Regions from separate parts of the Comamonas sp. Z1 genome, predicted to be linked through region 2. Evidence: predicted binding sites of a transcription regulator. Region 2 holds the regulator's gene; the other holds the start of a gene.
What was found. Region 2 encodes FNR, which switches genes on or off when oxygen is low (the NO sensors DNR and NnrR bind a similar motif). Its sites were predicted from a motif close to TTGATNNNNATCAA; they were not measured.
Positions count from the first base shown of each region.

Region 1: clpB (ATP-dependent chaperone ClpB) is a predicted target of FNR. The motif match lies at 13,006-13,019, and genes of this name have one in related genera.

Region 1 is NZ_VOQT01000004.1:252,579-268,493, reverse strand. It holds gene FSY45_RS10110 (pilus assembly protein) at 1-1,067, shown strand, start outside; gene FSY45_RS10105 (type IV pilin protein) at 1,079-1,528, shown strand; gene ribD (bifunctional diaminohydroxyphosphoribosylaminopyrimidine deaminase/5-amino-6-(5-phosphoribosylamino)uracil reductase RibD) at 1,559-2,668, shown strand; gene FSY45_RS10095 (phosphatidylserine/phosphatidylglycerophosphate/cardiolipin synthase family protein) at 2,721-4,436, shown strand; gene FSY45_RS10090 (tRNA-dihydrouridine synthase) at 4,390-5,433, opposite strand; gene FSY45_RS10085 (hypothetical protein) at 5,606-6,217, shown strand; gene FSY45_RS10080 (class I SAM-dependent methyltransferase) at 6,229-7,443, opposite strand; gene FSY45_RS10075 (GNAT family N-acetyltransferase) at 7,479-8,003, opposite strand; gene FSY45_RS10070 (coniferyl aldehyde dehydrogenase) at 8,271-9,710, opposite strand; gene FSY45_RS10065 (hypothetical protein) at 9,891-10,247, opposite strand; gene clpB (ATP-dependent chaperone ClpB) at 10,277-12,889, opposite strand; gene moaE (molybdopterin synthase catalytic subunit MoaE) at 13,306-13,764, opposite strand; gene FSY45_RS10050 (hypothetical protein) at 13,818-14,072, shown strand; gene FSY45_RS10045 (hypothetical protein) at 14,076-14,402, shown strand; gene FSY45_RS10040 (hypothetical protein) at 14,471-15,058, opposite strand; gene FSY45_RS10035 (GIY-YIG nuclease family protein) at 15,055-15,405, opposite strand; gene FSY45_RS10030 (TetR/AcrR family transcriptional regulator) at 15,577-15,915, opposite strand, start outside.
Region 2 is NZ_VOQT01000001.1:480,149-496,063, forward strand. It holds gene FSY45_RS02140 (LuxR C-terminal-related transcriptional regulator) at 860-2,110, opposite strand; gene FSY45_RS02145 (bifunctional diguanylate cyclase/phosphodiesterase) at 2,293-4,782, opposite strand; gene FSY45_RS02150 (HD-GYP domain-containing protein) at 4,779-6,023, opposite strand; gene FSY45_RS02155 (sulfite exporter TauE/SafE family protein) at 6,134-6,847, opposite strand; gene hemN (oxygen-independent coproporphyrinogen III oxidase) at 6,851-8,233, opposite strand; gene fnr (fumarate/nitrate reduction transcriptional regulator Fnr) at 8,502-9,224, shown strand; gene FSY45_RS02170 (hypothetical protein) at 9,288-9,551, opposite strand; gene FSY45_RS02175 (FixH family protein) at 9,809-10,114, opposite strand; gene ccoG (cytochrome c oxidase accessory protein CcoG) at 10,241-11,683, opposite strand; gene ccoP (cytochrome-c oxidase, cbb3-type subunit III) at 11,766-12,677, opposite strand; gene FSY45_RS02190 (CcoQ/FixQ family Cbb3-type cytochrome c oxidase assembly chaperone) at 12,705-12,842, opposite strand; gene ccoO (cytochrome-c oxidase, cbb3-type subunit II) at 12,860-13,492, opposite strand; gene ccoN (cytochrome-c oxidase, cbb3-type subunit I) at 13,512-14,948, opposite strand; gene ccoS (cbb3-type cytochrome oxidase assembly protein CcoS) at 15,012-15,149, opposite strand; gene FSY45_RS02210 (cation-translocating P-type ATPase) at 15,149-15,915, opposite strand, start outside.

The sequences.
Region 1 (15,915 bases), on a different contig from region 2:
ATGCCAGCGACAACGGATTGGCATCGCCCGCATTGGTGGACCTTGATGGCAATGGCAAGACCGACGTCGTCTATGCTGGGGACAATTTGGGCAATCTCTGGAAATTTGATCTGACCAGCACCGTCGACAGCAACTGGGCCGTAGCCTATGGCTATGACAAGCCTCTGTTCACCGCACGCGGCCCTGCCACACTGACAAGCACCACTCGCGACCAAGTGCAACCAATTACGGCTCCGCCAATTGTGCGAGCCAATGACCGAAGTATGACCATAGGCTCAGGCACTGATGCTAAAAGTGTGCCCTTAGGAGGCATGATGATTGCATTCGGTACAGGCCGGAACCTCACGGCAAATGACCGCCGCACCGACATCGCGCAGAACGTGCAAACACTGTACTCAGTCCTGGACAACACACGCTATCGAATGAATACGGACAAAACCGCCTTGGAGGTTCACCCAGGCTCACTCGACTGCACTACAAACCCAGCATGCATTCCAACAGCTGCGCCTGTTGGCACCATGAACAGCACAGGGAAGCTGCTTGCACAGCAAAGCATTACTGTGCCCACCGGGGCTACCAATGATGACGCAACCGTAACAGCCAATCAGGAGCTGACCGCTGCAACCTGGAAAAGCTATAAGGGCTGGTATCTAGACCTACCAGCCGCTGGTGAGCGCCTGCTCAAACCCATGCAGTTCTTTGATGGCAGCAATATTTTGGCAGTTTATAGTGAGTCGCCCTCTGGCACCAAGAATGCCGAGAGCGACAACATCAACGAGAGTTGCGTCCCCGTCAAAGTGGACACCAGTGCCGGAGCTCAATGGCGCACACTTATCAATATCATGGATGGCAAGCGCCCCACCATTCAACTCGTGGACACCAATAACGACGGCTTCTACAACAGTTCGGACATGAACATTGCACGGGTAGCAGTCAAGACCGGTACGCCACTGCTGATTACAAAGCGCGATCGTATTACCGATCTCACTGGCGGCGGTGGACCGCGCGACACATTGGCACGCATGCCCGAACAATCCACACGCCCTAGCTGGCGCCAAATCAAATAAGAAGGGAAGCCATGACTTATCGAATTCGCACCGATCAACAGGGCTTTACTTTGATTGAGCTGATGATCGTGGTTGCCGTCATTGGCATTCTCGGCGCCATCGCCTACCCGAGTTATACGGAATATGTGCGCCGTGGCCATAGAGCTGATGCTCGGGCAGGACTATTGCAAGCGCAGCAATGGATGGAGCGCGCAGCAACGGCAACAGGCGTCTACCCAAGTGCTATTCCAGATACGCTGACTTGGGCTAGCGACACAAACAAGCGTTACACCATCAGCCTCAATAAAGATGGCAACAAGGACACTCAACTGGCATTTATTTTGAGTGCAGCCCCCAAGTCTCCCGGCCCACAAGCCAGCGATAAATGCGGGACCTACACAATCAGCAATACAGGACTGCGTGGAGCAAATGGAAAGACATCTGGTCAAACCGGCTACGACACAGATTGCTGGGGCAAGTAAGAGCGACGCCTCTGCATTACCATCCTGGGCATGACACCCTCTGCCCACTTCATGAACAAAGCGCTTGAGCAGGCTGCTCAGGCGCTTTTTATTTCTTCACCCAACCCGCGCGTTGGCTGCGTGATCGTCGATGCCTCGGACCGCATCATCGGCCAGGGCTTTACCCAGCAGGCCGGTGGCCCGCATGCCGAGGTGATGGCATTGCGTGATGCTTCTGCAAAAGGCAACGATGTGCGTGGTGCCACGGCCTATGTGACGCTGGAGCCCTGCTCGCACCATGGCCGCACCGGCCCCTGCTGCGACGCCTTGATCGCAGCCGGCATCGGTAAGGTGGTGGGAGCGCTGACGGATCCCAATCCGCAAGTGGCCGGCCAGGGTTTCGAGCGGCTGCGCGCTGCGGGTGTTGATGTGGAGATCGGCCCCGGCGGAGCTGAATCACGCGAGCTCAATATCGGCTTTTTCAGCCGCATGGTTCGCGGCACGCCCTGGGTGCGCATGAAGGCTGCCAGCTCGCTGGACGGCGTCACGGCCTTGCACAATGGCCAAAGCCAGTGGATCACCTCGGCGGCCGCCCGGGCCGACGGACATGCCTGGCGTGCCCGTGCCTGCACGATTCTGACCGGCATAGGCACGGTGCTTGAAGACAATCCGCGCATGAATGTGCGGAATGTAGACACGCCACGCCAGCCACGCATTGCCGTGGTGGACAGCAGGCTTGACATCCCGCTGGACGCTCATGTTTTGAAAGCACCTAGCGGTTGCCTCATCTACACCTGCAGCATAAATCAATCCAAGATCGAGCAACTGCAAGCGCTAAGCGCTACGGTTATTGCTATGCCCAATGCTGCGGGCAAGGTGGACCTGGCGGCCATGCTGCGCGATCTGGCCGAGCGCGGCACGAATGAGCTGCATGTGGAAGCTGGCTTCAAACTCAACGGCTCGCTGATTCGCGAAGGCCTGGTCGATGAGTTCCTCTTCTATCAGGCCCCAAAACTGCTGGGCACGGGAGCCATGGGTATTGCCAACTTCGGCCCGATCGACAGCCTGGACCAAGGTCTGCCATTGGTGTTCCATGATGTCGCCCGCCTGGGACCGGACCTGCGCATTGTTGCCAGAGTCCAGGGCCGAGAGCAGTTCTAGCGCAGTCTGTGTCCGACATGTGAACCCGGTCATCATGGGTTACAAAGCAGCAATGACGGCTTCTATCTCCACATCGTCACGGCTGCAGCCATCGGGGCCGCAAAAGCATCTGGCGTTGCTTGCAGGCGCTATTGCCGCGATGCTGCTCACGGGTTGCGCGGCGTCTCTACCCAAGGATGTGGAGCGCCCCGTCAGCACCGCATTGAGCCAGCCTCAAAACACCGACCTGGGCCTGTTCGTCTCTCAGGCTCGCCCGGCCAAGGCAAAGCCAGATGCCTCGGCTTTTGCCTTGATATCCGGCCCCAAGCATGCCCTCAGCAGCCGCATGGCGCTGGTGGAAAACGCACAGAAAACGCTGGATCTGCAGTACTACGCCATCCATGCCGACCAAAGTACCGGGCGACTGCTGCGCGCCGTCGTGCAGGCTGCCAGGCGTGGCGTGCGCGTGCGCGTGCTGTTGGATGACTTTCACAGCACAGGACCTGACGCACAGGTCATGCGCCTGGCTTTTGTACCCAATATCGAGATGCGCATGTTCAATCCTCTGGCCGGCTCGCGCGCTTCCACCATCGGCCGGGCCTGGACCTTGCTGACCGACTTTCAGCGTGCGCAGCAGCGCATGCACAACAAGCTGTTTGTGGCCGACAACACCCTGGCCGTAATTGGCGGGCGCAATCTGGGCGATGCCTACTTTGACGCCTCCAATGAAGGTAATTTTGTCGATCTCGATGTCTTGACCGGCGGCCCAGTCGTCAAGGATTTGTCGCGCAGCTTCGACCGCTACTGGAACAATGTTCGCGCCTACCCCGTGCAGTCGCTGATCAGCGAGCCTGACTTGCTCAAACTCAAAAAGCAGTTTGACCAGGAAGATGCCAGGAGCGAAGCCGAGCATGCCCGTAACACCACCGTCCCCAAACCGGAACCCGAAGACAGCCCTTTGAATCTGAACCAGATCCCATGGATCTGGGCCCAGGCCATGGTACTGGCCGACAGCCCGACCAAGATTCCTGCTGAAGGAGCGGAGCGGACTGCCGCCGATGAGTCATTCGAAGCAGCTGTGCTCAAGGCCGACGACGCCAACAGCCTCCCCCCCTTGGCCGCACCGGCGCTGAATGCCGAGTCGGTGGTCGACGGTCTGCTGGCTCTGATTCGCTCTGCCAGGCGGGACTTGCTGGTCGTTTCGCCCTACTTTGTACCGGGGCCGGAGATCATGGATGCCTTTCGCACCGCACGCAGCAAAGGCGTACGCATCCGGGTACTGACCAACTCCCTGGCCTCCAACGATGCTCCACTGGCACATGCCGGCTATGCCCGCCACCGCAAGGCATTACTGGAGATGGGCATCGAATTGCACGAAATGCGCAGCGAAGCGGCCAATGTCAGCTCCGCCCTGCGCGCAGGCGGCACGGGCTCCAGCGGGGGCAGCTCCGGTGCTTCGCGGGCCATGCTGCACACCAAGCTGCTGGTCATAGACGGGCGGCTGGTCGCAGTGGGTTCCATGAATCTGGACATGCGCTCACGCCTGCAGAACACCGAGATCGCCGTACTGATCGCCAGCCGCCGCTTCAGCCAGCTGGCCAGCGACAGCATCGATGAAAGTCTGCCCGAAAACAGCTGGCGGGTGGACCTGGATCCCAAGGGAAAGCTGGTCTGGCGTGCACCTCAGGACAGCGGGCTAGCGGACTCTTACTCGGAGCCCGATGCCAGCCTGGGTCTGCGCCTTATGCTGCAGCTGCTCGGGCCTCTGGCTCCAGACAGTCTGCTTTAGGCATGGTTTGCGGCCAAGCCCATTCTTTCTGCAGATCACGCTGTGGCAGCGCCTGCACCCAGTCGCTGATGGCGCGTTGATCGGTCTGGGTGCGCACTTCCTGATAAGCCAGCTCGGCCTCGGGAAAGCGTCTGCGCATGAGGTTGAGCCACTGTTTGAGGCGACCCGCACGCTGGCGCGGCTCCAGATCCTCGCAGACCATATGCCAAAAACGCTGCACCTGAGGCACCAGCGCCAGCCAGTCAATGCCAGCGACCGTGCTGACGCTGCCGTGCTCCACGGCGCGGCGCACGGCCAGGGCCAGACCCGGGTCGGCCACAATGCCGCGCCCGAGCATCAGATCGTCGCAGCCCGAAACTTCGCGGCAGCGCAAGGCCTCTTCCACAGTCCAGACCTCGCCATTGGCCACCACATTCACGCCCACCGCCTCGCGGATGCGTGGAATCTCTTCCCAATAGGCCGGCGGACGATAGCCGTCCAGCTTGGTGCGTGCATGGACGACGATCTCACAGGCACCGCCCTGCTCCATGGCCTGGGCACATTCGGTCATCAGCGCACGGTCGTTGAAACCCAACCGCATCTTGGCCGACACCGGCATCTGCGCGGGCACGGCACGGCGCACGGCGTCCACCACGCGCACGATCTGCTCGGGATCCTGCAGCAGCGATGCACCGCCGCCATGGCGGTTGACCACCTTGGCCGGGCAGCCGAAATTCAGATCGATGCCCTCTGGCCCCAGGCGCGCCAGATTGGCCGCATTCTCGGCCATGCTGACGGGGTCCGAGCCCAGCAGTTGCGCCCGCACCGGCACGCCGGCCAGCGTCCGGCTGCCGTTGCGCAGCTCGGGCATGGTACGCAGATAGACCTTGTCCGGCAGCAGCGAGCCGCTGATGCGAATGAATTCGGACACGCAGCGATCCGCGCCGCCCACCCGGGTCAGCACATCGCGCAGCACAAAATCCAGCAGCCCTTCCATGGGCGCGAGCAGCAGTCTCATTTCAGATTCAAATCAGATTGACCTGTGGCGCTTATTCAGAAAACGCCAGCAGATATTAATTCAGAAGCAATTGGCAAGCTTGGGCAGTAATGACTGGCCGATCCACTGCGAATTGGCGCAGATTCACACCAGTGTCATCGTCAGCTCATGCAATAGCGCATCCGCACTTGTAATGCGCCAGACAGAAGCAGCCATGATTTTGCAGAAAACCGCCAAGGCCCAGGAGGAACTTCAGCCCGGATCGCGCCAGCTGCCGCAGCGCGCGCGCTCCCTGCTGTTGCTGGCCGGCGGCAAGAGCATGGAAGAACTTGCCGCCATGCTGGGCAGTGATCATGCCGCACTGGCCCAGCAATTGGTGGAACAGGGATATCTTCAACTGATGCCAACCAGCGCCTCCAAAGAGCGCAGCCTGGCCACTCATCGAGCACCGCCTCTCGCCAAAGTTGGAGACAGCTCGGCCACACCAGCCCTGGCTCCAGCCGAAGAAGCCACTGATTCGACACCAGCCATCAATATGGCGGGCACGCGCATGTATTTATTCGATATGTGCGAGCGCCTGTTTGCCAACCGCCATGAGGCCCTGGCCCAGACATTGCGCACCCAGCTGCGCGAGGCCAGAGACCTGACCAGCTTGCGCAGCGCCGGTATCAGCCTGCTGACTGCGGTAGAGGAATATGCAGGCGAAGAGCGCGCACATTCGCTGCGCGAGAGGCTCGCAGCCCTGCTGGCGCACGGGGAAGCCGCTGATCCGCCCTGCCAGGAACTGCAAGGCGCAGCGGCCTAGCAGCCTGGCTGTCAGCCCGCCTTGGCCAGACGCCAGAGCGAGGTCACTTCGGCAGAGCGCGCAATGTGCAGAGGGTCCTCTCGGTCCTGTACCTTGCCATGATGCGGGCGAACATCTTCACGCCCCAGCACCTTGAGTCCGGCGGCTTCAATCCAGCCCAGCAGCTCGTCACGCGTGCGCAGCTTCAGATGCTCGGCCAGGTCGGAGATGATGAGCCAGCCTTCGCCACCTGGCAGCAGGTGTGCCGCCAGCCCTTGCAGAAAGCCACGCAGCATGCGGCTGTCTTCGTCATAAATCGCCTGATCGAGCACCGATGCTGCCTTTCCCGGCAGCCAGGGCGGGTTGCAGACGATCAGACCGGCCTGCCCTTGCGCAAACAGATCGGCATGCTGCAGCTCCACCCGGGAAGCATGACCCAGGCGCTGCAGATTCTCGCAGGCGCAGGCCAGCGCACGCTCGCTGGTATCGGTGGCGACCACCGACTTCACGCCGCGCTTGAGCAGCAATGCCGAGAGCACGCCCGTGCCGACACCAATATCCCAGGCCTGTTGAATACCGGCTGCGGGAATGCTCGCTCGCGCCACCAGATCGAGATACTCGCCGCGCACGGGCGAGAAAACACCATAGTGGGCATGAATGCGGGCGCCATCCAGGGAGGGAATCTCCACCCCCTTCTTGCGCCATTCATGGGCGCCGACCACACCCAGCAGATCGCGCAGCGGCACCAGCACGGACTGCGCAGGTGCTTCGGGCGGAACTGCCCCCCAGGCCTCTGAGCAGGCCAGACTCCAGTCCGGAGCGCGACGCAAGGCGCAATACCATTGCACATCCAGCTCGATCAGAATGCTGCCAAGCATGCGTGCACGCTGGGCCTGGGACTGGCGGTACAGATGAAAAGCATGGGGAAAGCCTGCCGCAGCGGGGCTCTTTGGCGGGCTCTTGCGGCGCGACTTCTTGTCCAGCCGGCGGCCCAGCGCCAGCAGCAGCTGGCGCGCGTTCTGAAAATCACCGCGCCACAGCAGCGACGCACCTTCGCTGATATGGCGAAACGCCGTATCAGCGGGCATGGTGTCATCGGCAACTTCGATGCGGCGGGGCTTGGGCAGGCTGCTTTCGCTGCGCCACAAGGCCCTATGGGCCTGGGCTTGCTCCCGCCATTGCAGCAGATCGAAAGCAGAGGCGGGAGCGCAGACTGAGGCCGCGAGCTTGCTGTGGAGAGACGTCACGGCCTGTCTTTCAGTGAGGGTTGAACGCTGTGTGATCAGCCGTTCAGAGGGCGCTTGACGCGCACTTCTTCAATCTTGATGCTGCCAATCACAGCCGTCTTGGCCGTGGACATTTCACGCTTGAAGCCTGCCATTTCATGGAAACGCAGGGCACGCTCGTTGCGCAGCGGAATCCAGGCTGTCACATTGGTGCAGCCTTCTTCCAGCAAACCATCTCGTGCGGCGTCCCACAGGGCAACGCCAACACCTTGATTCCAGTGCGAGGGAGCTGCATAGATAGCCCAGATCTCGCCGGTGGTCTGGCGGGATTTTTCATCACGGGAACGGTCAAAGCCGACAAAGCCAACGATCTTGTCGCCGTCAATGGCGACCTGGACCTGTGGCTCACAGTATTCAATAGCTTCGCGCCAGTAAGCCTGGCGCTTTTCAACCGAGGACATGGCCTTCAGTTGATCATCGGGAACCAGACCTCGATAAGCCTCCAGTGCGGAAGCAGTATGGATCTGGGCAATCGCTTTTGCATCGCGAAGAGTAGCGGGACGGACCTGGATACTAGACATGGAAAAACCGGGGCGGAAACATGTAAGAATAGAAGGGCGTAATTGTCTACAGATTCAGAGTTTTGGCACGCGGTGCAGTGGTTAGCCATTTGCTCAACTGCGGCTGTTCGCATTTTCTTGCTATGGCGCAATCTATGTGCTATGCGCTCCACTAAGCAGAGCAGCAAGCCCGCAACCATCAATGGTTTGCGTCACATTTGATGACAATCTGGCAAGCGCTCACAACAGCGCCGAAGCACTCAATCCCTGCTCGACGGCCAAGAAATTTCAGAGCCAGCGTCGCATGAAGTCCATCACCCGATCGAATTTTTCCCCGAACGGCGGGTACAGCAGGGAAGTCGCCGCCCAGCGCGACTGCACGAAAACCGCCTTCTGGTGCACAAAGCGCAAAAAGCCCTGCTCTGCGTGATAGGCACCCCAGCCGCTGTCGCCGACACCGCCGAATGGCAAGTTCTCATGCGCCACATGCAGCAAGGTGTCGTTCACACAGACGCCTCCGCTGACGGTGCGCATCAACACCGCATTGCGCTCGGCCTCGTCGTTGCCAAACCAGTACAGCGCCAGCGGGCGCGGGCTGGCGTTGATGGCATTGATCACGTCTTCGATATGCTCGTAGGAGATCACAGGCAGGATGGGGCCGAAGATCTCTTCCTGCATCAGTTGCATCTCGCCGGTGGCACCGAACACCAGCGCCGGAGCGAACTGCCTCTCCACGGCCTCGCCCCAGGCCGTGGTGTCACCGTCCGCAGCCGGGGCAGCCGCTTCATGCATCCAGTGCACCTGCGCTCCCAGACTTTGCGCCTGGCGCAGCATCTGCTTGAGTCGTGCCAGATGGCGCTTGCTGATGATGGCCGTGTAATCCGGGTTGCCCGAAATGCGCGGGTACAGCTGCTGCACCGCCGCCTGATAGGCCTCGGCAAACTCCTGCTCCTTGCCGCGCGGCAGCAGCACATAGTCGGGAGCGATGCAGGTTTGCCCGGCATTGACCAGCTTGCCATAGGCCACCTTGAGCGCAGCGGCCTGCATATCGCAGTCCTGCGCAATGATGCAGGGCGATTTGCCCCCGAGCTCCAGTGTGGTGGGCGTCAGGTGCACGGCTGCCGCCTGCGCCACACGCCGCCCCACGGCCGTGGAGCCGGTGAACAGCAGATGATCGAATTGCAGACCCGAGAACTGCGTGGCCACGGCCACGTCCCCCTCGATCACGCAGAACTCTTCGGGTGCAAAGAACTGGGCGACCAGCTCGCCCATTTTTGCCGAGGTATGCGGCGTCAGCTCGCTGGGCTTGAGCATCACGCGGTTGCCCGCCGCCAGAGCCGTGATGGCTGGCGCCAGCGATAGTTGTAGCGGATAGTTCCAGGGCGAGATGATGCCCACCACGCCCAGAGGCTGGCGCTCCACCCAGGCCTTGCCTGGCTGCAGCATCAGCGGCGTGCGCACGCGCTGACGCTTGCTCCACTTGGGCAGATGCTTGAGCGTGTGCCTGAGCATATTGCGCACCAGCATCAGATCCAGCATCTCGGTCCAGCGCTCGGAGCGCACACCAAAGTCCTGCTCCACCGCCGCGCACAAAGCCGGGCCGTTCTCGTCCAGCATCTTCTGCAGACGCAGCAGCCTCTCCCGGCGCACCAGCAAAGGTACATCGACCTGCGTGCGGCTGGCTTGGTACTGCAAGTCAAAAATGCGGTGCAAGTCCATGTAGTTCATGCCTGTCTGAAAATCCCAAGATCACAGTCCCGACCATACCGCGAGACTGCGTAAACACAGCGTAAAAAAAGAGCCTGATGCAACACTGCACAGGCTCTTGTGTGTTGACCGCGAAACAAGCCTGCGGCCCTTTATTGCCTCACCTGCTCCAAAGTATGAAGCCTGTGTAAGCGCTTGTCATTACGACTCGTGCACCTCGCGCGGCTGCACATCGGTCACATCGCCGGCACCGGGCAGAACGCCGCGGCGCCCGCGGGCTTCACGCTCATCCTTCTTGGCATCGGCATTGCCCGACGATTGCGCCATCCACTCGGCCCCCGAGCGGTACACCGTCTGCCAGCCGGCAAAGGGGCTCATGGCCCCCATGCCCATGGGCACCATGGGCTGGCCCGTGAGCCTGGCCCACAGGGCGCGCGCACCCCAGGCCAGGGCGATGAGGCAGGCCACGGCCATCAGGCACAGGAAAAACACCAGGCCCACCAGCATCAGCATGATGCGGACGGCCCAGCGGGTTGCAGTGGCGGCGAAATCGTTCAAAGCAATACCTCTTTCTAGGGTTCAGGTCCTCAGGCAGCGCCTGCGGACTCGAACCGGAACACCCCGGGATCATTCACCGGGTCGACTGTCACAGCTATCGTACTCTTGGGCGGGAATTTCCCCTCAAGTAACAACTTGGACAGCGGGTTTTCAATACGCTGCTGGATTGCGCGCTTGAGCGGACGGGCACCGAACACGGGATCGAAGCCCACCTTGGCCAGCTCGGCCAGGGCCTGCTCGGACACCTGCATGCTCAGTTCCATCTTCTGCAGACGGCTTTCCAGCAACTTCAGCTGAATCCTGGCAATCGCCTCGATGTTCTTGGCATCCAGGGCATGGAAGACCACGGTTTCATCGATACGGTTCAAGAATTCGGGTCGGAAATGGTTTTTAAGTTCCCCCCAGACCGCTTCCTTCACATCATCGGCATCCTCGCCAACCATGGCCTGTATCAGATGCGAGCCGATATTGCTGGTCATCACGATCACGGTGTTCTTGAAGTCCACCGTGCGGCCCTGGCCATCGGTCAACCGGCCATCATCCAGAACCTGCAGCAATACATTGAAGACATCAGGGTGGGCTTTTTCCACCTCGTCCAGCAGCAGCACGCTATAGGGCTTGCGGCGCACGGCTTCCGTCAGGTAGCCGCCTTCCTCGTAACCCACATAGCCGGGAGGCGCACCGATCAAGCGTGCCACAGAGTGCTTTTCCATGAACTCACTCATGTCAATACGCACCAGATGGTCCTCGCTGTCGAACAGGAAGCCTGCCAGCGCCTTGCACAACTCGGTCTTGCCCACGCCCGTAGGGCCCAGGAACAGGAAGGAGCCGGTGGGGCGATTGGGATCGGACAGACCCGAACGCGAGCGACGGATGGCATTGGCCACAGCGCTGATCGCTTCCTCCTGACCCACCACACGCTCGTGCAGCTTGTCCTCCATGTGCAGCAGCTTGTCTTTTTCGCCCTGCATCATCTTGGCCACGGGGATGCCAGTGGCACGACTCACCACCTCGGCGATCTCCTCGGCTCCGACCTGGGTGCGCAGCAGCTTGTTGGCCGTCGCGCCGTCCTGGCCCTCTTCCTTGGCCTGGGCTTCGTGCAGCTGCTTTTCGAGTGCCGGCAGCTTGCCGTACTGCAGCTCGGCCACCTTGTTGAAGTCGCCCTTGCGCTTGAACTCCTCGATCTGTATGCGCAGCTGGTCCACTTCCTTGCGGATCTGCTCAGAACCCAGGGCGCTGGCCTTCTCGGCCTTCCAGATTTCCTCAAGGTCGGCGTACTCGCGCTCCAGGCTTTCGAGCTCTTCCTCGATCAGCTGCAGACGCTTTTGCGAAGCCTCGTCCTTCTCGCGCTTCATGGCCTCGCGCTCGATCTTGAGCTGGATCATGCGGCGCTCGAGCTTGTCCATCACCTCGGGCTTGGAGTCCATCTCGATCTTGATCTTGGCCGCGGCCTCGTCGATCAGGTCAATGGCCTTGTCGGGCAGGAAGCGGTCGGTGATGTAGCGATGGCTCAGCTCCGCAGCGGCAACGATGGCGGGGTCGGTGATATCGACGTTGTGATGCGCCTCGTACTTCACCTGCAGGCCGCGCAGAATGGCGATGGTGTCCTCCACCGAAGGCTCGTCCACGATGACCTTCTGGAAGCGGCGCTCCAGAGCGGCATCCTTTTCGATGTACTTGCGGTACTCATCGAGCGTGGTCGCCCCCACGCAATGCAGCTCGCCACGCGCCAGCGCGGGCTTGAGCATATTGCCGGCGTCCATGGCGCCATCGGCCTTGCCGGCGCCCACCATGGTGTGGATTTCGTCGATGAAAAGAATGATGCGGCCTTCGTCCTGTGCGATTTCCTTGAGCACGGATTTGAGGCGCTCCTCGAAGTCGCCGCGGTACTTGGCACCGGCCAGCAGGCCCGCCATGTCCAGCGACAGCACGCGCTTGTTCTGCAGGCTCTCAGGCACTTCGCCGGCCACGATGCGCTGGGCCAGGCCCTCGACAATGGCGGTCTTGCCCACGCCGGGCTCGCCGATGAGCACGGGGTTGTTCTTGCTGCGGCGCTGCAGCACCTGGATGGCACGGCGGATTTCATCGTCGCGGCCGATCACCGGGTCCAGCTTGCCGCTGCGGGCACGCTCGGTCAGGTCCAGCGTGTATTTCTTGAGCGCTTCGCGCTGGCCTTCGGCTTCCGCACTGTCCACGTTCTGACCTCCCCGCACGGCATTGATGGCCGCTTCCAGGCTGGATTTGCTCACGCCGCTTTGCTTGAGCAAGGCACCGGCACGCGTGGCCGAGCCTGCGGCATCGGCCAGCGCCAGCAGAAACAGCTCGCTGGCGATGAACTGGTCACCGCGCTTGAGGGCTTCTTTCTCCGAGGCCTGCAGCAGCCGAGCCAGCTCGGAACCGACCTGCACATCGCCTTGCTGCTGCACCCGCGGCAGATCAGCCATGGCCTGTTCTGCCAGGTTTTTGAGTTGTTGCACATTGCCGCCAGCGCGCTGCAGCAGCGCACGCGGGCCGTCGTCCTGGCGCAGCATGGCCACCAGCAGGTGCAGAGGGTCGATGGTGGATTGATCAGCACCGAGCGCCAGGGACTGCGCGTCGGCCAAGGCTTCTTGGAATTTGGTCGTCAGTTTGTCAATTCGCATGGTTTGTCGCTTTCGCTCCAATCAGATTCATTGCTGATTTATCTGATAGCCAGGTGGTGAATTTCAAGACCGGAAGGGCAATAAAGCGGCTCAAAAGACGGCCGCAAGTCTGTGATTTGATCAAAATCAAACAACGCCCTGCGCCAGAAGCCAGACCCGAGCATCGCGCGTCAAAGCCAGATCCAATGTAGGCTCAAACCCACAATGTGCAAGATTGCGGCCCCATACCTGCCAGAGTCAGCAAAACCGGGATCTATCGAAAACCATAGCTTCTTGCGCTTTATACATAGGCGCCAGAGGCATTTTTATTCATAGATTTTTCAAGATCATGCACTGATGCGGCACAACCAGGCGTCACCTGGCCCAGGGCGGCCTGGCACCAGTACAGGTCTGCGCTCAGGCGGCTGCCGCCATTCTTATTGCCACCGCGCCAGCGCCTGTTCGTCACTGACACGCGCATCCACCCAGCGTGCGCCTTGCTCGGTCTGCTCTTTTTTCCAGAACGGCGCTTCGGACTTCAGATAGTCCATGATGTATTCACAGGCCTCGAAGGATTTGCCGCGGTGGGCGCTGCTCACCGCCACCAGAACGATCTGGTCCATGGGCTGCAGCAGGCCGATGCGGTGAATCACGCGCGCGCCATAGATGCCAAAGCGCGCCACGGCCTTGTCGATGATGGCCTCGATCGACTTCTCGGTCATGCCGGGATAATGCTCGAGCTCCATGCTGGAGACGGCATCGCCCTCGTTGCGGTCGCGCACCGTGCCGACAAAGCTGCAGACCGCGCCCACGCGCGCATCGCCGGTGCGCAGGGCGGCAATCTCGGCCGAGAGGTCAAAGTCCTGAGTCTGAATGGATACACGTGCTTCGGTCATGCCTGCATTGTCGCAGGCCAGCATGGGCATGTCTGGCGCATTAGCATTGGACCATGGCCACACAAACCATCAATCTGCCGGAGTACACGCTGTACCCCTCTCCGCGCAACGAGCACCGGATGATTTTCGAGTTCCAGCTCTTTGTGCCCTATCCCTATGAGCTGATCCACCTGCCCGACTACAACTTCAAGGGCAAGGCCACGCTGTTTGCTGCCCACCGCAAGCGCGACAACAAATCGGGCCAGCTCATTACCTGCGAGCTGGCCGTGGACATAGAGCGTTTCGAGCGCCTGTTCGAACCAAGCTAAGCCATGGACGACACCAGCCAAATTCAGCCGCCGACCAGCTTTGCCGAGCTGTTTCGCACGCGCAGCGGCAAGCTGTCCGTACCGATTGCCGAGGTCGTCGCACGCTATGAGCTATGCGAAGACCTGGCAAGCCATCTGACCGAGCAGGCACAGACGCTCTATCACTCGGGCAACTCCTCCGAAGAACAGGTGCTGCTGGGCATGCATGCGGGCCTGGCCGCGGAGGGCTCGGTCGTCACGGTGCCTGAGGCGGGCTGGATCGTGCAGCGCCTGGCCGAGCTGCTGGAATGGCGTACACCGCAGTTCCCCACTCCCGAAGACCCTGCCTGAAATCCCGGACGGAACCGCTTCTCAGCACTTTCAGACCCGCATTTTTCGCTTCAAACTCCGGAGCTAGATCAGAAGGCTCCGACAGGCGCATGCAGACGCTGCCAGGCCAAGGCCCGCCAGGCAGGCGTTCCATAGGCAGCGACCAGATCTCGCCCTATGGCGACCCAGGCCGGATCGGCCGGGTTCAAGCCCAAAGCCTCGATGAATGGCGCTTGCACGATGAAGCACTGGCGCCGATAAGGCAGCAAAAAACCATCCGCCTGCTGTGCGAGCACGCTGCGCGCCTGTGCGTACCCGCTGAACCAGATGTGCAGAAGAATGCCGCTACGCGGCACATGCCAGAAGCTGCCCATGTCATCACCCGGTGCCGCCAGCACTCCCAGCACCCGACGCGCCTGCTCCCAGCCGGCAAAGCCGACCTCGCGCGCCGCCTGATGCAAATGGTCGCGCAATGTGGCCGAGCCCGCAGCACCCTCGCGCCGCGCACGGTTCAGGCGCACGCGGGCGCGCACCTTGAGTTCGTCGACCAGGGCCTGCGGCGAAACGAATCCGGAAACAGAACCGGCCCCCGTGGCCGAACCCGACGGATCAATGGCTGCAGCACCACCGAGCAGCGCTTGGCCTGAACACATGGCATTCACGGTTTCACTGCTCATGGCTGTACCCCTTGCAGCTCTTGCTGCCACAGGGAAAGCAGGGCCTGAAGTTCGGCGTCATAGTCGAACAAAGGATCGTCGCGCTCCTTCACGCGGTCCAGTACCTCAAAACGAAATGCCTGTGCGCCATGGCAAGCCCAGGCCTGGGCCAGTGCCGCATCGCGCCGGAAGCCATTGCTCAGCTCGAACCGCAGGCGGTTGAGTATTGCGTCCACGTTACGGCTGGCCCCCAGGCGCAACAAGTCAGCGGCATCGCAGCGCACCGCGTAGATACCCATGGCGGGAAAAGCCTGTTTATAGTCCCGCGTCAGCGCGCGCCGCGCCTGGGGATGGAGAGATGAAGTCATGACAGTGCTCCAGGTTGCATCGGAGCCTCCCGCGCTGGGCCCCTAGAACAACCATGGTCTGACAGAACATCGAAATCGAGCGTGAACACGCTGTCGAAAGCAAGGGTGAGAGCCTCTTGTGCGGGCAGGCGCCCCTTGGCACCTGTGAGCCGCGATTCTAGGACAAGAGCCTCAGACCTGCTCAGGCACCAGTTGTTCGACCAGCTTGCGCCCGAACGCCACATCGGGCTGCAGACCATAAAGAATGCGATAGACGATGGGTGCCACCAACTGGTCCAGCATGGCTTCCACATCGGGCACCTCTTCGCCACGCGCGCGGGCCCGGCCCAGCACAATGCCAAGCTGGTCGCGAATGATGTCCACGCAGGCGCAGGTCACCTGGTCTTCCTGGGTTGCCACCAAGGTATCGCGCAGCAAGGTTCGTCCCAGGGGAGAGCCCATTTCCTCGATGTATTGCTCGGTCCAGGCCTGCAGATCGCCATGCAGACTGCCCGTGTCCGCAGGCTCGGC
Region 2 (15,915 bases):
TGCTTTGTCGCAGCCAGCCCATGAATTGCTTGCCAATGGGCTCTGTATGCAGCCAGGTTCTGCCCCGCTCCAGCAAGTTCCTTGGCTCTCGTCAGGCGCTCAAGCGCATCGCCACTGATAGCTGCTGATCGAGCCTCACCGTTGGTCCTGTACTCAAACACAACCCTGCGCGGGCTCATTTCATACGTTGCGCCGGCATCCATTCGATCCATACATGCCTCACTGAATTAATCAGCAATAGTTTACCCATAGCTCTCCACTATGTGGATTTTACTTTCTGGAGTCCTGTACTCGACACTCAATCTGGTAAGCGCTGCGGCAGCTGCCATTCATCCATCTCCTCCAGCTTTCAAGAAGGCCAGGGACGAGCACCGCCCTGCAGCCACTGTCGACAAACACCCCGGCCCGTCGCGTGCTTTTCTCATTCGAGGAGCCGAAATGGAAAGCAAGATACCCGACCATGCCGCAAAGCATTGCAAACAACTGCCACCCTGTTCCCCAGCATGCAGCCTGCGCAGGCAACCCAGCCGACAGTGCTCGATGCTCTCGCCTCTGCAGCAAGCGCACTAAGCGACTAACAGAAAGACTGCGACCGGCATTCGACAGCTCCAGACGTCGGTGGCGCATCTGCCTTCGCATTCAAAGCTGATTTCAACCTTGCAGGCAGCGTCTCCGCCGTGATAGTGCCGACCTTTAAGGCATGACCCAGCCAGTGAATGACGACTTCAAGCATCATGACTGCGACTCCAACAAGCATGAGGCGATGACGGATGCAAACCCCAGGCTGACAACAGCTTCCCGCTAGGCACAAGAAACAGCCCGCAATGCGGGCCTTTTTTGCCTGCTTTCCGGGCTGGAATCAATGATTGCCCAACCAGGCCACACTGTTGAGAAAGAGTCGCACCAGTTCGGTCTGACGACGTACCCCGGTCTTGGAGAAAATGGAGCGCAAATGGGCGCGGGCGGTATTGGGTTTGATACCCAGGGCCTCGGCCGCCTCCTCCAAAGACATGCCGTTGCTCAGATGCGTGGCCACTGCTGTCTCTGCAGGAGTCAGATGGAAAAGCTGCTGCGTGAGCTTGACGGGCGGCTCTGCCTTCCCCGTCGTATCACGCAGAAAAACCGCTACGCTGGTACGCTGCTTGCCTTCGGTCCATTCATCTGGAGAGATGCTTTGCACCACCACGCCCCAGTTGAGTTGACCGGACTGGCGAGTGATGGACATGCCCTCGGTCATGGAGACGCTCTCCAGCCTGGGAGAGAGCAAGGCATCGCGGATCAGACGCTGCAGCCGGCGATTGTCATTGGCATAGACGGCCTCGAGCGCACCGTTGTTGACCCGTATTCCATCGCCCACGTTCAGAATGGTGGTGGCTGCTGGGTTGGCCTCGATCAGCTTCCCCGTCTGATCGAGAATGACCACGCCCATCATCAGCTGCGCAGTGGCACGCCCGTATAGCGAAATGACCTGCCTGTCACGATGCAGATTCAGCTGCATGTTCAACACCCGCTTGAGGTGCGGCACCAACATGCGCACCACGTCCAGATGTGTTGACTCGAATGCTCCCGCCGCCGTAGGCCGCGTGATACGCCAACCATAGGAGCAGCCGTTATCGGTCATGACATCCACGGCCAGAATGTGCTCGATGTTCACCCCCTTGCACCAGTCGGTGTAGTAGCGACAGGAATGCCATTCGGCCTCCGTCATCACATCCGACAGGGTGAGCACCTTGTCCTTGGCGATACCGAGAAACGGGCTCCATTGCGCATAGGGGTCGTAAGGAATGACTTCGGAGCGACCGCTCGATGCTGAAATCACCCAGCCCACATTCTCACCATGAGGGTCGCGCACCACGAGTGAGGCGTAGTTGCCATTGGCACTTGAGCGCAGCAGCTCCAGAAATACCTTCCAGTTCTGCGGGTCCATGGCTGACTCGTACAGCGCAGTAATCAGTTGACTCAGGGCTTCGGTACCGATGACCGAGGCCTGTTCCGGCGAAGAAGCGGCCTCAGTCTCCACGGCATACGGGACGGGAAAGCCGGTGACGGCCTGAAGAGCATCCGAGCGATAGTTGTAGAAATCAAAAGTTGCGTAATCGCTTTTGGGCATTTGCTGTCTCAAAAAATCCGGCCCATCAAATAACGCACAGTTACTCAACTCTGCGCGCGTTCTTCATTGATGCACGCACCCGGAAGTCGGCCCAAGAAATGCCTTGATTTTGCTGAGCCCCCACAAACTGCGCATCGTCAAATCAGACGATAGGAAACCTAGCAAAAAAGCATGTCCTCCAACTATTGCAGACCTGCAATATGAATGCCACTGGCATCGTCATCCGACGAATACGGCTGAACTCTCGGCTCCTGCTCGGATGCACCCAGTTCCAAGCGCTTTCGGAATTGCTCCGCAGGCAAGGCTGGCGAGCACAGATAGCCCTGAAAGTAGTCACCCTGTAACTGCTCAATTGCCTGGCATTGCTCCTGCGTTTCCACGCCTTCTGCCACAAGTTCCACACCCAATGCCTGCCCCATGCTGATGATGGCGCCCACAATGGCCTTGTCTCCCGCATCGTGCGGCAGGCCGCGCACAAAACTCTGGTCGATCTTGATCTTGGAGATCGGCAGTTTTTTCAAATAAGCCAAGCTCGAATAGCCGGTACCGAAGTCGTCAATGACCAGGCCCACACCCAGTTCTGCGATCTGATGCACGCGCAAAGCCATTTCCTGCGCCTCCTGCAGCAAAATGCTCTCGGTCAGTTCCAGCTCCAGCCACTGTGCCGGCAAGCCGCTGGCTTCCAGCACATATTTGAGTCGGTCCACAAAGTCCGGCTGCCTGAACTCCAGCGCGGAGACATTCACCGATACCTTGACGGGCATGCCCATAGCCAGCCAGCGCGCCGCCTCTTGTACTGATTGCTCCAGCACCCAGGCATCCAGCGCAACCACATAGCCGGACTCCTCCGCCAAGGGAATGAAGGCTGCGGGAGAGATCACCCCCAGTTCGGGGTCCGTCCATCGAAGCAAAGCCTCTGCCGCCACGATGCGACCCGAACGGATATGTACCTGTGGCTGAAAGTGCACGGCCATATGCCCCTTGTCCAGCGCCTGGCGCATGGCATGCTCCAGCTTCATGCGCGAGAGCAGACCCGCACTCATTTGCGGCTGGTAGAAACTGAAATTGCCGCGTCCACGCTCCTTGACACGATACATGGCGATATCGGCCTGACGAATCAGCTCGTCCAGCGTCAAACCATCCGCCGGAAATTGCGCAGCCCCAATGCTGCACTGAACGGAAAAGCCCAGACCGTCAAGCATGAAGGGCTGGCGCATTTCGTCCAGAATACGGGCGGCCACGGCCGAAGCCCCTTCCCCCGTGCAATCATGCAGATAGAGAACAAATTCGTCCCCGCCCTGACGGCACAGCACATCGGCAGGGCGCAGCAGTCCGCTCAGCCGCTGAGCAACCAGCTTGAGCACCCGGTCGCCGAAGTCATGGCCCAGTGAATCGTTGATGATCTTGAAACGGTCCAGATCCAGAAACAGAATGCTGAAGGGCTGCTGTGTGAAGCGCGCCGCAGTGATGGCGGCTTGCACGTGACGGCTCAAACTCAGGCGATTGGGCAGCCCTGTCAACGCATCACTGTAAGCCAGCTGCTCAATCTGCTTTTGGGCACTGCGCTGCATGGTCATGTCGCGCATAAAGCCAATGCTTTGTACCAGACGCCCATAGCCGTCACGCAATGCCACCCAGGACAACCAGACCGCGCAGCGCTGACCTTCACTCTGCTTGAGCCAAAGATTGCCCTCCCAGAAGCTGCCCACATCCCAGCGCGCAGCGGCCAGCTCCAGCAGGTCGGACACAGGCCCTCCCTCGGACTCGAACAGAGTCCAGGCAGCGAGCCCCAGCACCGCCTTGCCATGCAGCAACTGCCCGCCAGCCGGGTTGACCTGAACGATGACACCATTGGCATCGGCAATGAAGATACCGTCCAGGCTGGACTCGAACACTCTTGCAGCCAGACGCAGTTCTGTCGCCGAGCTGGATTCCACCGTGATGTCTCGATAGGAGTAGATACGCCCTATCGCCACACCGCGGCTGAGCTGAGGCACGGAGCGGCGCTCCAGAACCCTGCCACTGAGCAGCTGCAGTACCTCCGAGGTTTCAGGAGCCGACAGGTCCTGCGCATCCTGTAGAAGAGTGAACTGACTCTCGCTGCTGATGGTCTGCGCTTCCAAATGGGCAAAGACGGCCGCATCATCTCGCTGCACGAGCAGTGGTTCGGGTAGTTGCCACAGCTCCGCGAAACGGTGATTGAATGCCCGAATGCCGCCGCGCAGATCACAGACCAGCATGCCATCTGCAGCGGACTCAAGCGTCGCCCGCAACTCTGCAAGCAGCATGTCCAGTTCGCTCTCGTGCCGCAACTGCTCGCTGCGGTCGAGCATGGTGAGCATCAACCAGCGTGGATTCAGGGCGATGGAGCCCACCGCCATCTCCACAGCTGTCAATGAACCATTGGCTGTACAGATTTCTGTGAGAAATTTTGCCCCACCCACCCAGTTTGAGGCATCCTGCCAAAACGCCTTTTGCACCAGAGAGGCGCACAGCACATCGACATACTGCTCCTGCGCCTGCTCGGGCGTGTAGCCTGTGAGCTGCATACTGGCTGCATTGGCATGCACGACACGCAATGTCTGCGCATCCAGCAGCCAGACCGCCTCCTGCAAACCATCGAGCATGGAGGCAAGCAGAGGGTCAATCAGAAAACTCTGCTGCAAAGTCACGCGAGGTCTTTCTCGGCAGCAGGTGCTGCAGAACTGTCAAAAAAGTAGCAAAGACGCCTTTGCGGCTGTAAAGCTTCTAACGCATTTCGAGAAAGCTGATTTCGCGTCAAGCCCCGGCGAATACCCAAACCCACATATTCAAGCAAATCTACGAACCGCAGCTTCTGCGGCGCCTGCATGTCATAGGTCAGCACCTGCGGCTTGAGCGACTGGCTGGTGTTGACAGACACCACCACGCCCATCCGCCCATCGCTTAGTTCCACCAAAGAGCCCGGCGGATAGACCCCCAAGGTCTGCACGAATGCCTTGAGCACATCGGGCGCATATCGCTGGCGATACTGTCCATACAGTGCAGCCATGGCTTCATGAGGCGTCATTTCGTTGCCTTGCAATGGCAGATTGCACAAGCGCTCAAAATTATTGACCAGCGCCAGGATCTGTCCGGCAATGTCCATATCTTCGGCCAGCAAGCCAAGTGGAAAGCCTGACCCATCGGCCCATTCATGATGCTGGGCGATGGCCGTCGTGACGGAAGGAGGATAGCCCATGGATAGAGCCAATGCCACCGACTCTCCGACATGACGCGCATACACGGTCTCTCGCAGAGGCGTGCGGCCCGTGCCCTGATTCAGTGCATTGGCCGATGCGGAAATTTCAAGCCCCGGCTTGCCGATGTCATGCAACAGGGCCGCCGTGCCCAGATCCGTCAATACGTCATCGCACAGGCCCAGCGTCTTACCCAGCAACAGGCTCAGCACGGAGACGTTGACACCATGTACGCCAAAGGTGGCGCCCCCCGTATCCGCGAGCAGATGCAAACTCAGATCACGAGCCTGCGCCAGTTTGACGACTTGCTGTGCAACCAGCATATCCGTCGTTGTCCGCGCCTTCTCGGGGTTGACAGGCAACAAGGCCTGCACGTCATCAAATACGGAAACCGCGCCCAGAAACCTGGACTGCACGCCCAAAATACTGTTACGCCATGCATGCGCATCGTTCTCAGGGGGGACAGGAGCGGGTTGAGGGTCTGCGGCCGGAGGTGCTGCCGCTTCCTCCAGATCGCTTCTCGATAGATCGACCTGAACTGCCTTGAGCTTCAGGGTCCTAAGTGTCTGCAACTGCTCGTCATTGACAATCTTGAAACTGCTGACGGGAAACGGATGGCGCAACCAGCCGGTCTCCAGATGGACATACATGCCGATACGCAGTTGTCCGATATCAATAGCAACGAAACGATTCACTTTGAGCGCTACACACAAGATAAGACATTATTCCGCAGTTCCATGACTGCTCAAGCATGACTAGGGTCTGTTGGGATGCAAACAGCATCAACAATCCCCTCTTGTGTGACTTATCGGCACCAAAGGCTGGGTTTGTAGACCAGGTCCATCCACAAAGCCCAACTCGCAACGCCAATCAGCATCAGACCTGCAACTCTGGTGCCCCATCTGGCCCGCAATGCATTGACATGCGACTGTCCCAGTTGCCACAGCCAGGGACCCGCCAGCAGCCACAGTGCACCACCAACGGCAAAGGCTGCCATGGACAAAGCCCCTTGCCAGGCGCCGCCACTCAAGGCCGCCACCAACACAGCCGAATACAGCAAACCACAAGGCATCAGTGCCCAGGCAAAGCCTGCTGCCAGACTGCCGCCTGGCGCGGTGACCCAGGGCTGAACCCTGACCCAGACGGAACGCCCCGCCCGCTCCAGCCAGGCTGGCTGCCGCGCCTGCACCACCATGGCCAGTCCCCAGGCCATGACCGCCACATGCATCAGCGTCCAAAGTCTCTGCAATGCCGTTGTCTGACTGGTCAGCCAGGCCAGGCTTTCCATAGCCACGGCCGCGATCCCGCCCAGCAGGGCATAGGCAGCGATGCGCCCCAGATGAAACAGGCTGGTACGCAGCCATTGGCGTTTTTGCAGGCCGAGCACGACAACTGGCTGCCCGCCGCCGACAGGCTTCGCTGCTGTGACCACACTGCAGGGGGCAGCACACATCACAAGACAATGGGGCCCACCCACGAGCCCCATGATCAAAGCAGTCCAGACCAGCGAAAACAACATGCGCTAGATGATGCGCGAAAAGCGGGCGCGGTTCCGGTCGGCCTGCAAATATCGGTCAAACAGCATGGCTACTCCGCGCACAAAAAACCAGCCCAGGCCAGTGACCTTGAAGCCCTCGGCGGACAGCTCGACCAAGCCGTTGCGCTGCATCTCTGCCAGCGCATCCAGCTCCGCAGCGAAGTATTCGCGGAAATTGATAAGCCAGGCCTGCTCCATGGGCTCATACAGGACGGAGCCCTGGCACATGATGGACATGATGACGGCTCTGCGCACCAGATCGTCACGTGAAAGTGCCAGTCCGCGCTGCACGGGCAACATGCCGCCATCGACGGCATCGTAATACTCTTCAAGAGTCTTGACGTTCTGGCTGTAGGTCGCGCCCACCTTGCCGATAGCCGATACGCCCAGTGCAATCAGATCGCAATCAGGCTGGGTGCTGTAGCCCTGAAAATTGCGATGCAGGCGCCCCTGGCGCTTGGCAATGGCCAAAGAGTCGTCAGGCAGCGCAAAGTGGTCCATGCCTACATAGACATAACCGCCATCCATGAATGCATCAATTGCGCCGGAGAGCATGTTCAGCTTGTCCTGCCCCATGGGCAGGTCTGCCGATTCGATGCGCCTTTGCGGCTTGAAGCGCTCGGGCAGATGCGCATAGGCATACAGTGCAATGCGATCGGGGCGCAGCTCATTGACCTGTGCCAGCGTGCGCGCAAAAGACTCGGGCGTCTGCCTGGGCAAACCGTAGATCAGGTCCACATTGATGGAGACAAAGCCCAGGCGGCGCGCCTCGGCCACCAGCGCAAATACTTGCTCGGCGGGCTGCTCGCGGTGCACCGCTTTCTGCACCGCGGGATCAAAGTCCTGCACGCCAAAGCTCAGGCGATTGAACCCCATGTCCTTGAGAGCTCTCAGCCGCTCGTTGCTGACGGTGCGCGGATCGACCTCGATGGAGTACTCGCCCGCGGGATCCAGCTTGAAATGTTCACGCATCAAGACCATCAGCTGCTGCAACTCGGCATCGCTGAAAAAGGTCGGTGTGCCTCCGCCCAGATGCAGCTGGCTTACGAGCTGGCCTTTGCCGCAATGCTCGGTATGCATGGCCAGCTCGCGGCTCAAGTAGTCCAGATACTCGGCAGCCTTCTCATGATGCTTGGTCACGATCTTGTTGCAGGCGCAGTAATAGCAAAGCGACTCACAGAACGGCACATGCACATAAACGGACAGGGGCAAAGCGCGCGAGCCAGAATGCGTCTTGCGCTGCTTGAGTGCCAGTATGTAGTCGTCTGCACCAAAAGCCTCAACAAAACGGTCGGCTGTTGGGAACGATGTGTAGCGTGGGCCGGGGATATCAAAGCGGCTCAGCAACTCAGGCGTGACTGCGGTCATAACTGGGAGTTAGGGTGCGCCCACACTCTGTATAGAGCAGATTTCAATGGAAATCAGATCCTGAAAATCATGCCCAAAATAGGCAAAAGCGCATGTTTTTGAACGAATACAGGCAATGTGCCCCAAGGCAATCACCCTGTCCTTGATGAAAATCAAGAGACCTCAAGGCAAGTGCTGCGACAATTTGATCCATCTCATCTTCAACCACGAGGTCAATGACCAGCGCGACTCTCCACTCCGTGTCTGTCTGCGCCGTTGCAAAAAGCCCATGAATCTTCAGACCATCAAAGCATCCTGCTCCAACTGCAATCTGCGTGAACTGTGCATGCCCATGGGCCTGGACGATGAACAAATGGAGCGCATTGACGAGATTGTGGCCACGCGCCGCAAGGTCAAGCGCGGCGGTCTGCTGTTTCGCAATGGCGAAGAGTTCACCTCGCTGTATGCCATACGAACCGGCTTCTTCAAGACCAGCGTGGCCACCGAAGACGGACGCGATCAGGTCACAGGCTTTCAGATGGCTGGCGAAATCATTGGTCTGGACGGCATCGTCAACGACCACCACACTTGTGATGCCGTGGCCCTGGAAGACGCCGAGGTTTGCGTCATGCCGTTTGACAAACTGGAGCAGCTCTCGCGCGAGGTCACTGCCCTGCAGAACCATGTGCACAAGGTCATGAGCCGCGAAATCGTGCGCGAGCATGGCGTGATGCTGCTGCTGGGCAGCATGCGTGCCGAAGAGCGCCTGGCGGCCTTTGTGTTGAACCTGGTCCAGCGCCTGTCGGCACGCGGCTTTTCCAAGTCGGAACTGGTGCTGCGCATGACGCGCGAAGAAATCGGCAGTTACCTGGGCCTCAAGCTCGAGACCGTGAGCCGCACTTTCTCCAAATTTGCAGAGGAAGGCATTGTGGAAGTCAAGCAGCGCCACCTGCGCATCCTGGATACCGAGGCGCTCAAACGCATCGTCAACAGCCAGCAATGCCAGAACTGAACCGAGTCGACAGACACTCTCAAGACAAAGCCCGCGGACAGCGGGCTTTTTTGTCTGTGCGAATTAATCGGGCAGAGGCTCGGAAACGATGCCGCCATTGAGATCGCTGACGGAGCGCCCCAGCATCACCGTCATCGCACCTCCGATCAGGGTCACGACCCAGAAGGCAAAAAAAGCGACCGTATAGATGGCCTGGCGCGACCAGTCCAGGGGGGAGCCCAGCCAGTGCACATCCAGCGGGTCCACAAAGGCGAAAACCACCATCTCCATGATTGCCGCCGCCAGAAAGGCCGGCCAAACAATCCACATCCAGCGTCGAGCATCCATCCTGATTCTCCTTGGGCTGTGGGCTTGGTCATATTTTGCACAACAGTGGTGACCGTTCATGCAGGACTGCGGGCATGCACCGTGGCGGGAAACCCTGAACCACTCTCTTTTCAGTAGCATCCTGCGCCATCTGGATATCAAAAAACCATTTGCTTCTACATCAACGTTAGGCAGAGCATGCGCAACACGCTCTGATTTTGATATCGGCAACAAAAAAGGCCGCAAAAGCGACCTTGGCGGAGCAAGCGCCGGAGCGCTCAGCGATCCAGCGGATGGTCCTTGGCTGGCGTGGCCGCATGATTGCGGCCGGTGACTGCTGGGGCCAGGCTTTTTTCACTTTCGCTCAGGCGCTGGTTGATTTCCATGCCATGGCGGTAGTAGTCAGGGTCAATCACGGGATCAGGCCTGCTCAGTGCGATGTATGCGGTGACAAAGCCGGCAATCACCACGATCACCGGGCCGGCGATGATGAGCCAGACATGGGCAAACTTCCACCAGGGCTTGCCGTCCTCGGGGTGGATGATCTTGGCCGTTTGCGAGACCTTGGCTTGTGCTGCCGACATGATGAAACCTCTTTCCAAAATTCTGACCACCCAGACACACACGGCAGGGTGGCATAAATTGTTGCCGATTGGCGGTGCCCTTGTCCGGCCTCCGTGATGGCTCACGAAGACCGTCAAGACCTGGCATTAACGCGGCACCAGGAACACCGTCTTCTCGGAAATACGCCCTGCTCCGGCAGTCACTGCATCCACATTGAAGTGTACGGGGTGCGAGCCGGGAGTTGCTGAGCCATACGGAATCTGCAGCCGCACCGCAATGCCGCGCGTCTCTGCAGGGCCAACGCTCACTTCCTGCTCGGATGCGACTTCCAGATTCTCCAGGCCCACGGCGCTGATACGGTAGCGCTGCTCGGACTCGGTGGCGTTCATGATCTGCAGACGGTAGACGTTCTCCAGCTTGCCGCCCGCCACGATGCGCGAAAGCGCAGCACGGTCGCGAATCACATCGACCTTGAGCGGCTCGCGCAGCACCAGACTGGCGATCATGGCAGCGCTGAGGGCCACCAGCACGGCCGAGTAGATCAGCACACGCGGGCGGAAAATGCGGCGAATCACCTGCACCTGCTTCCAGGCCTTGGCCACGGCATTCTGAGTGGTCAACCGGATCAGGCCACGCGGATACTCCATCTTGTCCATCACGGAGTTGCAGGCATCGACGCACAGACCGCAGCCGATGCATTCGTACTGCAACCCTTTGCGGATATCGATGCCCACGGGGCAGACCTGAACGCAAAGCTTGCAATCTATGCAGTCCCCCAGGCCCTGTGCCTTGTAGTCGACGTCTTTCTTGCGCGGGCCGCGAGCTTCACCACGTTCGGCGTCGTAGCTGACGATCATGGTGTCCTTGTCAAACATGGCACTCTGAAAGCGTGCATAGGGACACATGTACTTGCAGACCTGCTCGCGCATATAGCCGGCGTTGCCGTAGGTGGCGAAACCGTAGAACGCCACCCAGAAAATCTGCCAGCTGCCCTGGAAGGCCATCAACTCCACACCCAACTCACGGATGGGCACGAAGTAGCCGACAAAGGTGAAACCTGTCCAAAGAGACAGAGCGATCCAGAGAAACTGCTTGAGCGACTTTTTCCAGATCTTCTCCAAAGTCCAGCCGCTCTTGTCGATACGCATGCGGGCACTGCGATCGCCTTCGACCTTGCTTTCGATCCACATGAAGATCTCGGTGTAGACCGTCTGCGGACAGGAGAAGCCACACCACAGACGCCCGGCTACGGCGGTAAACAGGAACAGCCCCAGTGCGCTGATGATCAGCAGCCCCGTCAGATAGATGAAGTCCTGCGGGTACAGCACCAGTCCGAACAGATAGAAGCGCCGGGCCCCCAGATCGAACAGCACCATCTGGCGCTCGCCCCACTGCAGCCAGGGCAGGCCGTAGAAGACGATCTGGGTCAGAAACACCATGGCCCAGCGCCAACGTGAGAACACGCCGCTAATAGAGCGTGAGTACACTTTTTGCTCGGAAGCGAACATAGGCACCAACTCAGGCCCACCCTCATGAGGCTCAGGCGTGATCGGTATGACTTTTCGGGGCTTCCCCTGATCGCACGGCATCGCAGTTCCTTAATATTTTTGTAATTACTGAAAATTGAAACGCGAAAAAGGCGGTGCCAGGGCACCGCCTTTTAAAAACGCATTACTTCTGGTTTTGCGTATTCGAAAGACTCCAGACATAGGAAGCCAGCACGGCAATTTGCGCCTCCGTCAACTTCTCTTTCTGGGCAGGCATCTCATTGTGCTTGCCGTTGTTGACGATGTTGACGATTGCCGCCTCACCCCAGCCATGCAGCCAGATGTCATCGGTCAGGTTAGGAGCTCCCAGCGCGGGGTTGCCCTTGCCGTCCATGCCGTGACAAGCCGCACAGGCCACGAATTTGGACTTGCCCTGCGAAGCCTTGACGGCATCGTGAGGGCTGCCCGACAGGCTCAGCACATAGTGCGCCACGTTGCGCACATCCTCCGCCGAGCCCACGGCTGCCGCCATGGGCGGCATCATGCCGATACGGCCGTTGGTGATGGTCTCCCTGATCTTCTCGGGAGATCCGCCATGCAACCAGTCGCCGTCCGCCAGATTCGGGAAGGACTTGCTGCCGCGAGCGTCAGAGCCGTGGCATTGCGCACAGTTGTTCATGAACAGACGCTCGCCAATGGCCATGGCCTGAGGGTCCTTGGCCATTTCTTCGGTGGGCATGCTGGTGAACTTGGCATACAGAGGCTCCAGGTCCGCCTTGGCCTTGGCCATTTCCTTGTCGTAGGCGCCGGTCTGACTCCAGTCCAGCTTGCCGCCGAAGCCGCCCAGACCTGGGTAGACCACAAGATAGCCCAGGCTGAAAACCACGGTGATCACGAACAGACCCATCCACCACTTGGGCATGGGGTTGTTAAGTTCACGCAGGTCTTCGTCCCAGACATGGCCTGTGGTGTTGTCGCCCGAGGGAACGACCTTCTTGCGGGCCACCAGAATCAGCAGCAGCAAGCAGCCAAAGATGCCGATCAGCGTAATCGCCGCGACATACACCGACCAGAAATTGTTAATGAAATCGCTCATGGGATGTTCTCGTTGTGGTGATCAGACTCAGTCTTCCAGGAATGGAACCTGAGCTGCCTCGTCAAAACGGGCCTGGTTGCGGCGGGCATACGCCCACCACCAGATGCCCACGAAACACGCCAGCGATGCCAGCGTGGCCACGATACGCATGGTGGTGATATCCATTTCCAGCCCTTTCTCTCTTACTTGACGGCGCGACCAAGGACCTGCAGATAGGCAATCACTGCCTCCATCTCTGTCTTGTCCTTGACCTCGGCCTGAGCACCGGCGATTTCCGCATCGGTGTACGGCACGCCCACCTTGCGCAGCGCGCTCATGCGCGTTGCCACGGCCGTGTCATCCACCTTGTTGGCTTCCAGCCAGGGGTAAGCAGGCATGTTGGACTCGGGCACCACGTCACGCGGGTTGTTCAGGTGGATGCGATGCCATTCGTCGCTGTACTTGCCGCCCACGCGATGCAGGTCGGGGCCAGTACGTTTGGAGCCCCACTGGAAGGGGTGGTCGTAGACGAACTCGCCAGCCACCGAGTAGTGGCCGTAGCGCATGGTCTCGGCGCGGAAGGGACGGATCATCTGCGAGTGGCAGTTGTAGCAACCCTCGCGCAGATAGACGTCACGCCCCATCAGCTGCAACGGCGTGTAGGGCTTGAGACCCGCCACGGCTTCGGTCGTGGACTTCTGGAAGAACAGCGGCACGATTTCCACCAGGCCGCCAATGGTCAGCACGAACAGCGTCAGCGCGATCAGCAAAAAGTTGCTGGTCTCGATCTTCTCGTGCGAAAAGCTCTTGGGAGCTGCGTTATTTTGATCAGACATTGCTTTTGCTCCTCAATGCTCAGGCGTGAGCCACCACGGCAGGCACTGCCACCTTGACGGAACGGCCGGCCATTGCGGTCTTCCAGGTGTTCCATGCCATCACCAGCATGCCGCCCAGATACAGCAGACCGCCAGTCACGCGAATCACATAGAAGGGATAGGTCGCCTTCACGCTTTCCACGAAGGTGTAGGTCAGCGTGCCGTCGGGGTTGACAGCGCGCCACATCAGGCCCTGCATCACACCGGCAATCCACATTGCTGCGATGTACAGCACGATGCCGATGGTCGCCATCCAGAAGTGCAGCTCGATCGCGGGCACGGAGTGCATCTTCTCGCGGCCGAACAGACGGGGGATCAGGTAGTACAGAGAGCCCATGGTGATCAGACCCACCCAGCCCAGAGCGCCGGAGTGCACGTGGCCCACGGTCCAATCGGTGTAGTGGCTCAGCGCGTTCACGGTCTTGATGGCCATCATCGGGCCTTCGAAGGTGGACATGCCGTAGAACGACAGGGACACGATCAGGAAACGCAGGATGGGATCGTCGCGCAGCTTGTGCCAGGCACCCGACAGCGTCATGATGCCGTTGATCATGCCGCCCCAGCTGGGAGCCAGCAGGATCAGCGAAAACACCATGCCCACGGACTGGGTCCAGTCAGGCAAAGCGGTGTAGTGCAGGTGGTGAGGACCCGCCCACATGTACGTGAAGATCAGCGCCCAGAAGTGCACGATCGACAGGCGATACGAATACACGGGACGGCCCGCCTGCTTGGGGATGAAGTAATACATCATGCCCAGGAAGCCGGCGGTCAGGAAGAAGCCCACGGCATTGTGCCCGTACCACCACTGAACCATCGCGTCCTGCACGCCGGCGTATGCCGAGTAGCTCTTCATCCAGCCGGCGGGGATGGAAATATTGTTGACGATGTGCAGCAGGGCCACGGCCAGAATGAAAGCACCGAAGAACCAGTTGGCCACATAGATGTGCTTGACCTTGCGGATACCGATAGTGCCGAAGAACACGATGGCATAGGACACCCAGGTCACGGCAATCAGCAAGTCCAGAGGCCATTCCAGCTCGGCGTATTCCTTGCCCTGGGTGTAACCCAGAGGCAGGCTGATGGCTGCGCCGACGATAACCAGTTGCCAGGCCCAGAAAGTCAGGCTAGCCAACTTGGGCATGAACAGCTTGGTCTGGCAGGTGCGTTGCACCACGTAGTAGCTGGTCGCGAACAGCGCCGAGCCACCAAAAGCGAAGATCACGGCATTGGTATGCAGCGGACGCAGACGTCCGTAGCTCAGCCATGGAATGCCGAAGTTGAGTTCCGGCCAGGCCAGCTGGGACGCGATAAACACGCCCACCGCCATACCTACCACCCCCCATACCACGGCCATGATAGAGAACTGTCTTACGACGGTGTCGTCGTAATAGACAGCATTGTTATTTGTTGCTTCCATCGGGCACCTCTTAGATATCTTGCAAAGTGTTCATTGGTTTCTGGTCGGACTCGTTGAGCCACATCAATCGTCGCGAAGAATGCGCTCGCCTTCTTGTTCCACGCTCTCGAACTGGCCCCGGTACACGGCCCACCACAGGGCAGCCACAATGGCCATGACCAAAACAACCGACAGCGGAATCAATACATACAAAATGTCCATCAATGGCCTCCTTGAGTCAGTGGCATGACGGTGCCCCGCGGCGCAAGGTGCGCGGCGGGGGCGGACGCGTTGCTATCGGCTGCCTGCAGCGGCAACGCACGTGCAAGACGGGCTGCGTTGGCGACGACCAGCAAGGAGCTCAGCGCCATGCCGAGCCCTGCCAGCCAGGCAGGCATCCAGCCCACGAGGGCCAGAGGAATAGAGATCGCGTTATAGGCTGCTGCCCAGCCCAGGTTCTGGCGCACCACGGACAGGGTCCGTCGGGCCAGCAACAGGCTTTGCAACACTAACTCCAGGCTGTCTCCCAGTACCACGAAGTCTGCTCGCGATTGTGCCAGCGGCACTGCTTTACCAAAAGCAAAAGAGACATGCGCTCCGGCTAAAACTGGGCCGTCATTCAGGCCGTCGCCCACCATGGCAACCTTATGCCCTGCAGCCTGTGCCGCCTGCATGGCGGCCAGCTTGTCCTGCGGTTTGCAGTCGCCCTGCGCCTGCTCTATGCCCAGCTTGGCGGCCACGGTTTGCACCGCTGCAGAGCGGTCACCCGAGAGCAGTTGCACCGTCACGCCTTGCTGCCTGAGGTCGGCAATGACCTGGGCCGCTTCGGGGCGCACGTCCTCGCTCAGATGGAACTGCGCCAGGGGCAGCCAGCCATCTTGCGATTCCTCGGCCAACACCACGCTCTGCCCTGGCTCATGCGGTGCCAACTCGGGTACGCCGCAATGCGCGGCCGAGCCCAGACGAAGATGGCGGCGCAAGGCGGTAT